DNA from 2 places in the Corynebacterium rouxii genome. Region 2 is predicted to be linked to the other one. Evidence: riboswitches for the same ligand, from Rfam matches in the RefSeq annotation. Region 2 holds a riboswitch; the other holds the start of a gene.
What was found. Region 2 has a riboswitch for cobalamin ahead of CIP100161_RS05225 (FecCD family ABC transporter permease). Riboswitches for the same ligand answer to the same signal wherever they lie in the genome.
Positions count from the first base shown of each region.

Region 1: linked by a shared signal. The riboswitch ahead of CIP100161_RS03745 (energy-coupling factor ABC transporter permease) and the one ahead of CIP100161_RS05225 (FecCD family ABC transporter permease) in region 2 are both predicted to bind cobalamin.

Region 1 covers NZ_LR738855.1:720,899-724,642, reverse strand. The annotation lists gene CIP100161_RS03770 (ATP-binding cassette domain-containing protein) at 479-676, opposite strand; partial or broken gene CIP100161_RS03765 (ATP-binding cassette domain-containing protein) at 686-1,030, opposite strand; gene CIP100161_RS12105 (hypothetical protein) at 1,077-1,283, opposite strand; gene CIP100161_RS12350 (CbiQ family ECF transporter T component) at 1,348-1,491, opposite strand; gene CIP100161_RS12345 (CbiQ family ECF transporter T component) at 1,503-1,805, opposite strand; gene CIP100161_RS03750 (energy-coupling factor ABC transporter substrate-binding protein) at 1,818-2,162, opposite strand; gene CIP100161_RS03745 (energy-coupling factor ABC transporter permease) at 2,244-2,774, opposite strand; cobalamin riboswitch at 2,941-3,144, opposite strand; gene CIP100161_RS03740 (hypothetical protein) at 3,461-3,637, shown strand.
Region 2 covers NZ_LR738855.1:1,023,338-1,027,081, reverse strand. The annotation lists gene CIP100161_RS05235 (ABC transporter substrate-binding protein) at 1-562, opposite strand, end outside; gene CIP100161_RS05230 (ABC transporter ATP-binding protein) at 574-1,371, opposite strand; gene CIP100161_RS05225 (FecCD family ABC transporter permease) at 1,371-2,411, opposite strand; cobalamin riboswitch at 2,465-2,663, opposite strand; gene CIP100161_RS05220 (hypothetical protein) at 2,812-3,147, shown strand; gene CIP100161_RS05215 (DHA2 family efflux MFS transporter permease subunit) at 3,206-3,744, opposite strand, start outside.

The DNA.
Region 1 (3,744 bases), 300 kb from region 2:
ACAATTCACAACAACCACAAATGTTATTTACAAGCCATGGCACACTTGCCGGCCGTATGACACATCATGCCTGTTATCATTGCATGTATCTTTTCTTACAATCCAACCCCCACCCAAGATCAATCAAGGATGGGAATCAAAAGTACATTGGCACACTATTGAGTTCTCAAACAACACGCACACACAACACCAACCACCATCACAATGACGATCAGAACTTTGCGGTGAATGAAACGTTAAACCCTGATGAACATAAAGTCAAACAGAATCAACACTATTTCTAAAAATTTTGTCTTATCCGAACAACCTCTCAGCGTCGGCGACTCGCTATAAGTTACACACGTTCATACAAACACACAAACCCGCAGGTAGACAAGCTATCTACGGGATTAAGTAGCGAGTTTCAGTCAAGCAATTTGCGATACCAACGGCGCCCATGGACTGTTGAGGTGGGCGCGAGCCTTCAAATCGCGATTCATCAACATAGCGGCTGGCTCACCAACCTCGGCGGTGCCTTCAACAATAATCGCAACTTTTGGGCGACTTGGTAGGCAAGATCAACGTCGTGGGCGCACACCACAACCGCAATGCCCTCATCCCGAAGCTGATTAATCACAGCCACTACTTCTGCAGTACCTACGGGATCAAGCCCCGCGAAGGGTTCGTCGAGAAGCAAAATGCGAGGTCACATAGCCAATGCGCCTGCCAGTACTACCCGTTTCCGCTGACCGAAGGTCAAATGGTGCGGCACCCTTTCCGCCAAGTGCGCAATGCTAGTGGCTGCCATGACTTTTTGGACACGCAATTCGACCTCATCGGGGCTAAGACCAAGGTTGATCGGCCTATAAGAAACTTCAGCGCGAACCGAAGTAGCGAAAATTTGGTCGTCGGGTTCCTGTAACACGAGGTGAACGTTTCGTCGTATGGTGTCTCGACCTCCGCGAGCATAGCTATACGGTTTACCGTCGAGAGTGAGAATTCCGACGCTCAGCTTCCACGATGCGGAAAGTAGTCGAAAAAGCGTCGATTTGCCCGCTCCGTTTCATCCAAGTAGTGCTGTCACCTTCTACCTACTATTAGGACATAACAACGGGAATAAGACCGACTTCTGCTACGACAATCAAAATGCCGACAATCGCTAGACAACGAGGTAAATGCACTGGTTGATCGGGAACCGTCATGGCCATAGCACTGGGATTTGCACGAAGCTCTAAGCCTTCGCCCAGCCTGCGCGCACGGTCCAAAGAAATTACGAATAACGACGCCCCCCCCCTGCGATGCAATCCAACGCTTACGGCTGGAATGTCCTAAGCGCATAGCTTGGGCCTTCCACATAGTGCGCGAAGTTTACATCAACGTGGTGATCATTCGGTACATCAGTGCAATCACATAAGTCAGGCCTTCTGGCAGTCCACGTTTACCCATCCACGCTAATAATTCCGAGATGGGAGTGATCAGGGTAAACGCCATCATTACGGCCGTCGCAACGATGCTTCTTTACATCACCACAACTGCTGCGGCTGCACCTTCGCTATGAAACGAGTTCCATGTGCACCGACAGTAAACATCAACGGAATAACGCCTAACGTAATAAACGCTGCAGGTGCCGAAACGCAAGCGAAATATAAATGAAGCAGAATGCGAGCCGCAATGACCAAAATGACAATTACCGCAACCACCACAGGAGTCCCCCACTGTGGTGGCAACGTGAGTACCTCGAAAATAAGGTCCAAAAGAAGCAGAAGTTTTTCTCCGACATTAACCTGCGCCCACGGGCTTTTCGCAGCAGCCCCGCTCCAGAGGATTCATAGCTGAGGTTACGCTTGCGTAGTGATGTGATCAGCCGCTTGATCCTGAACAGCGGCATCACCTTTACGACCGCGGTAGAAACCAAGCGCATATCCCAAAAGACCAGCTCCGAGTGCAGCTTGAAGAGCAAAAAGGCCAGATTCGGCCTCACCAGGCAGCTCGCCTACAAGCGGAGAGAACCACGGCTCATAATCAGGGTTATGCTCAGCCACGATTGATTCCGCACCGGCGTACGTACCATCAAATGCTTCCTCAGCATTCGGATCACCCAAGTTGAAAAACATTGGAAACGCAGCAATGGTAATCGCCGCTACGATCAAAGAAATGGTCACGGCTTTGTTGTTCTTTTTCACGGCAATTCCCCTACTTCCTATGCCTTGACCTGTGGTTTAGCTGGCGCCGCAACCGATGGAGATTGCTCAATCCCGAGTTCATCAGCATCTGCAACGCCAAGGCTGAATAGTTCCTTGGCAGCAATAGACTTCAACGAACGAACAATAAAGCACGGTCACGATTGCCTCGACGACAGCCAAAGGCGCCTGTGTAGGCGCATACAGAACTAAGGGGGAGGTAGCTGCACTGCCGACGCTATCTACGTGGTGTGCAAGTGCAAGTTGCAGCGCGGTCACAACATATGTAGACAAATCCGCAGTGAAAACCGCCAAGAAAATGCCGACTTCCAGCCCCGCGCCTAGCTTGCGCGCTAATTTCCATACGCTGTAGCCCACCCATGGACCCACGATCGTCATCGACGTGATATTGGCACCTAGGGTGGTGATTCCACCGTGGGCAAGCAGAATAGCTTGGAAGAGCAAAACGATACTGCCGATAAATACCATCACCGGTGACTTGAACAGCACCGCACCTAAGCCCGTACCAGTGGGATGCGAGGAAGAACCCGTAACTGAAGGAATCTTCAGTGCACTTAGGACGAATGTAAATGCTCCAGCAGCACCTAGGAGCAATCCAGTTTCTGGTTTCTCTTTAATTCTGCTTATTTACTTGCAAAGCACCATGCATAACAAAAGGTGCTGCCACAACTGACCAACCAATAGCATGCGAAACGGGGAGAAACCTCGGCAATATGCATGAGAATTCCTTAGGAGACCACACGCGGCTCCTCGCAGGCGTCTACGAATAGCAATCTCAGCCGGTCTTCTGACTCACGGCCATTACAACGCGCCACCCCTTCCCATCGCACGAGGCGACAGTGGATTCCCGGCGAAACCGATCAGGGCATGTGCAACTACAGCAGCCAAATACAGTGGCGAGGTCCGTTGTCGGGATCTCACCGACATTCTCGATCACTGCGATACTGAAAATGCTAATGCTTAAGTTGTTGTTTCGGGCACTTAATGCAGAAAAACACTCATATTTCCACAAAATCGGAAAAATTAGCCGTCTTAATACACACAATTGGGGCGTTGAACATCAGAAGGAAAAGCTACCCTAATCAGCATAAACGTCTCAGACAAAGAGCTTTTCGACGCCTCCTCTATCTGCTTTATTTAATCATCTGAATCAATAAATGGCGACTATCGACGTACTGGGTGTTTAGTGATGAAAATATTGCACAAACAAACAACTATCGCAGTGTTAAGCACAACAACACCGCTACTAACCGGATGTGGAATTGGCGATACAGCTGTAGATGAATCGGCGACGTAAAAACTACATCCGTTTCTACATCTGCTCCGATGCAACCGAGCAGCATAACGTCGTCTTTAAAAAACGCGACCCAGAACAGCTACCACCAGAAAATATTGTTGACCCCACGCCTCAAGATACGACTTCCGATAGCCCTGCTCAACAGGCCAGCCTAATCTGAACCAAGCCAGGAGCAGGGTTCCAGTGTGGCGGAACCGACGCTGCAATTCCAGTAGAAAAGGCAATGCGTGATCCGAGCACAGTCCCCTACGCTGAAGGTGGAACGAT
Region 2 (3,744 bases):
ATTTTGCGGTATCGTCGTGGCTGGTGATCTTGCCGATGTTGGAGATATCCATTTTTACGGCCTCCCATGGATCGTACAATCCACGCTTTTCGGAGCCTTCTTGACGGCATGATTCGCTCAAGATGTAGGTATCAATGCCCTGATCTTTCAGAGTGTCAGGTGTCAAGTTCTTTTCTTCAGAGAAGCCGTAGTTCCAACCAGCAACGAAAATATCAGGGTGCTTGGCAACAATAGCTTCAAGCGATGGATATTCCTTTGCAACATCCTCCGCATTGTCGATATCCTTGCCGTATTTAGCATGCAATAGATCTTTATCGCGTTGAACAGAGCTGACGTATTTCACATTGTCGGCAGCGCCAGCAGCAAGAGCAATAGAAATAATGTTGCCATCGTTAACAAACAGGTTATCGGCCTTGGCGTAGGTGACTTCCTTGCCGCAGTTGGTGATAGTCACGCCGTCTTTGGACTCAGCTTGCTTAGAAGTATCGGAATTGCTGCAACCAGCTAGGACAATGGAAACGCCAAGCATTGGGACGAGAAGAGGGAAAAGTTTAGCCTTCATGAGAACGAGAACTACTCCTTTGGAGATTGATGAGGTTGATTGGACAGGGCGTCGATAAGCAAATGCACACGACGGGCTTGTTCGAGTTGGACAAGTAATGATTCCACGCCGAATACTTGGGATACGATCTCAGGGGTGAGAACTTCCTGCGGAGATCCAGCGGCGACCACACCACCATTGCCCACCACCACGACCTGATCAAAGTGCGATACCGCCAGATCAAGGTCATGGATGGTGGCAACGATGGTGCGTCCGGAATCACGAAGCACATGGAGCAAGTGCAGTTGGTGCTGAACATCGAGATGATTGGTCGGCTCGTCGAGAAAAACGAGGTCTGTTTGTTGAGCAAATCCACGAGCTAACAGCACACGGCGTCGTTGCCCGCCCGAAAGCTCAGAACACAACGCTTTACGACGCCCTGCCAAACCAACCAGCTCGAGAGAATGTTCCACGATGTCGCGTTCATTCTTAGATCCCAACTGCCATGACTTGATATACGGCAATCTGCCAAGGGCTACCACTTCTTCCACCGATAAATCCGCAGGTGGTTGTTCCTCTTGGCCTACAAAGGTCAACATCATGGCACGCTTTTTGGCACGAATTTTGTGAATATCGTGGCCGTTAACCGTTACAATGCCATCATGTGGTTGCGTGATACCGGCTAGAGCACGCAACAGGGTAGATTTTCCAACGCCATTGACGCCCACGATCGCAGTCATCGTGCCGTGCTCAACAGAAAAAGAAATGTCTTTCAAAATCGTAGTCTTGGTATCAAAACCACAAGCAATATCCTGTACTTGGCAATGCATCATGACTCCTGTCCCCCAAAGCGATAGCTCTTACGTCCCATCAAAATAAGGAATAACGGCGCACCGATAACACCCGTAACAACACCGAGCGGAATCTCTTGAGGAGGCGCCGCAACACGAGCTAGCACATCAACCCACACCATAAATACAGCACCAAAAGCCGCAGCAATCGGCAACAACCGACGATGCAAGGAACCCACCATCATACGAGCCAAGTGCGGAATCACAAGCCCAACAAATCCGATACCACCGGCCACTGCAACCATCGCACCCACAAGCATCGCCTGAAGAAAAAACAAGCCCTGGCGCAATGCTGGAACGTTAACTCCAAGCGCCGTCGCCGTATCAGGGCCTGCAGCCAAAGCATCCATCTGACGATTAATAAACAACAAACCGACAAACGCCAAGGCGACAACAATTGCAGGAATTGCCAGCTTTCCCCACTGGGCACCAGCAACAGAACCCAGCATCCAGAACAGCACGCCTTGGGCGGCACGTGCATCTGGTCCTTTAAAAACCAAGAAGCTAGCAAGTGCAGAAAATGCCGAAGATAACACAACGCCCGACAAAATTAATCGCAATGGTGTCAACCCACCCTGAGCCAACGTGACGGCATAGACCGCAAACGTAGCGATTATCGCACCAACCAACGCTCCGCTCGACAACGCATAAAGACCAAAATTGCCTAGCAGACCAAAGACGAGCACTGCGGTCGCACCCACACTCGCACCGGAGCTTATGCCTAACAGGTATGGATCAGCCAAGGGATTACGCACCAATGTTTGCATAGCAACGCCTGCAAGTGCTAAACCTGCGCCAACAATCAGCGCTAACACTCCGCGTGGCGCACGTAGCTCCCACACCACCGCATCAATGGACTGATCTGGGTACACATCCCCGGCGAGATGAGCTTTAACAACTGCCCATACCTGTTCTTGCGGATAGTCAACTGAACCAAAAGATAATGAAATGACAAAACTAACGGCCGCCACAATAAGAAGTGCAACAAATAGCATGGGCGTGGTAAGTCGTCTGATCACATGACCAACTTCAACTACGTATCGGGCTGCGCACCTAGAACGCGAGGACTGCAGCGCATACTTCTAACTAGGCCGGTCTTCGGACTTTAGTGCTCTACGCGAGAGAAATTGCCTCACCTTCCCAAGAGTTTTTTACTCTCAGTGGCTACATTGAAGCACTCACTTGCACTATTACCGCTGCGCGTCAGTCCTGGATTTTCACCAGATTCCCATGCAGCAGTTCAGTGCTGCACCTAGTCAATATTTGACGGACTTAAGTATAGCCAACAGAGTATCTAATTATCGAAACCTAACTTCAAAAACTTCTCAACGCCCATTCCACATTAAAAATGACATAGCAACTATCCAAACCGCTTAGTTTGATAGCGCCGCTGCCGATGGCTCGCTAAGCTATTGCGCTATGACAACATTTATGGGATTTGATGTAAAACCTGCAAACAAAGTAAGCACCGCCCCCGTGATTGCCACTGGCCTTATCGGCGGCTGGCTTACCGCTCGCGAGACCGGAATTCGCCCCCTAGGTGGAGTAGTCCTCGCAGCTGCTGGAATCTGGGCCGGAAGGTCTTGGTGGGCACGCGGCGGTGTTACCCGAACGGCCGCGTTAAGCGCTGCATACATCGCAGCATTCGGCGCCTCCCACCCGCTGGCTAAAAAGATCGGCGCATGGCCAGCAGTTCTCAGCGTTACAGCAGCATCAGCGGCCGCCGCTTACCTCGTGAACGACACTGCAGAATAAAAACTGCCTCACTACCCTTGTTCCAAACAAACAGGCAGTGAGGCATATTCATCAGCTATTAACGGCGGACTCTATCTTTCGCCATCATGGCGGACACAAAGCCTACTGCCAACATAACAGCACCAAGGATGATCGACTGGCCATACGCAGCTCCCATATCCCCTGCAAGGATGCGCCACTGTAGCACAGCGCCAATAGCTGCAGAACCGATTACGGAACCAATTTGACGGGTCGTGTTGTACACACCGGACCCCACCCCCATGTGATGAAGCGGCAGATCTCGCATCGTCAACGTAGAGTTTGGCGACCATACAAATGCGTTACCCAAGCCATACACAATGAATGCTGGCACTAACCACCACAGACTTGCATCTACGATCATCACCACCGCGATAAATACCAATCCCACGGCCATTGTCGAGAAACCGAATCCAGCTAATTTACTCGTCGAATAGTGATCTGACCGCCGTCCGATCAACGGCGAGAAAAACGCCGAAATCAATGCCTGAGGCATCATGAATAAACCAGCTTGAAGCGGTGTAAGCGAATGAACCTGCTGCAGATACAACATGATTGGGAGCGGAGTACCAGCAATGG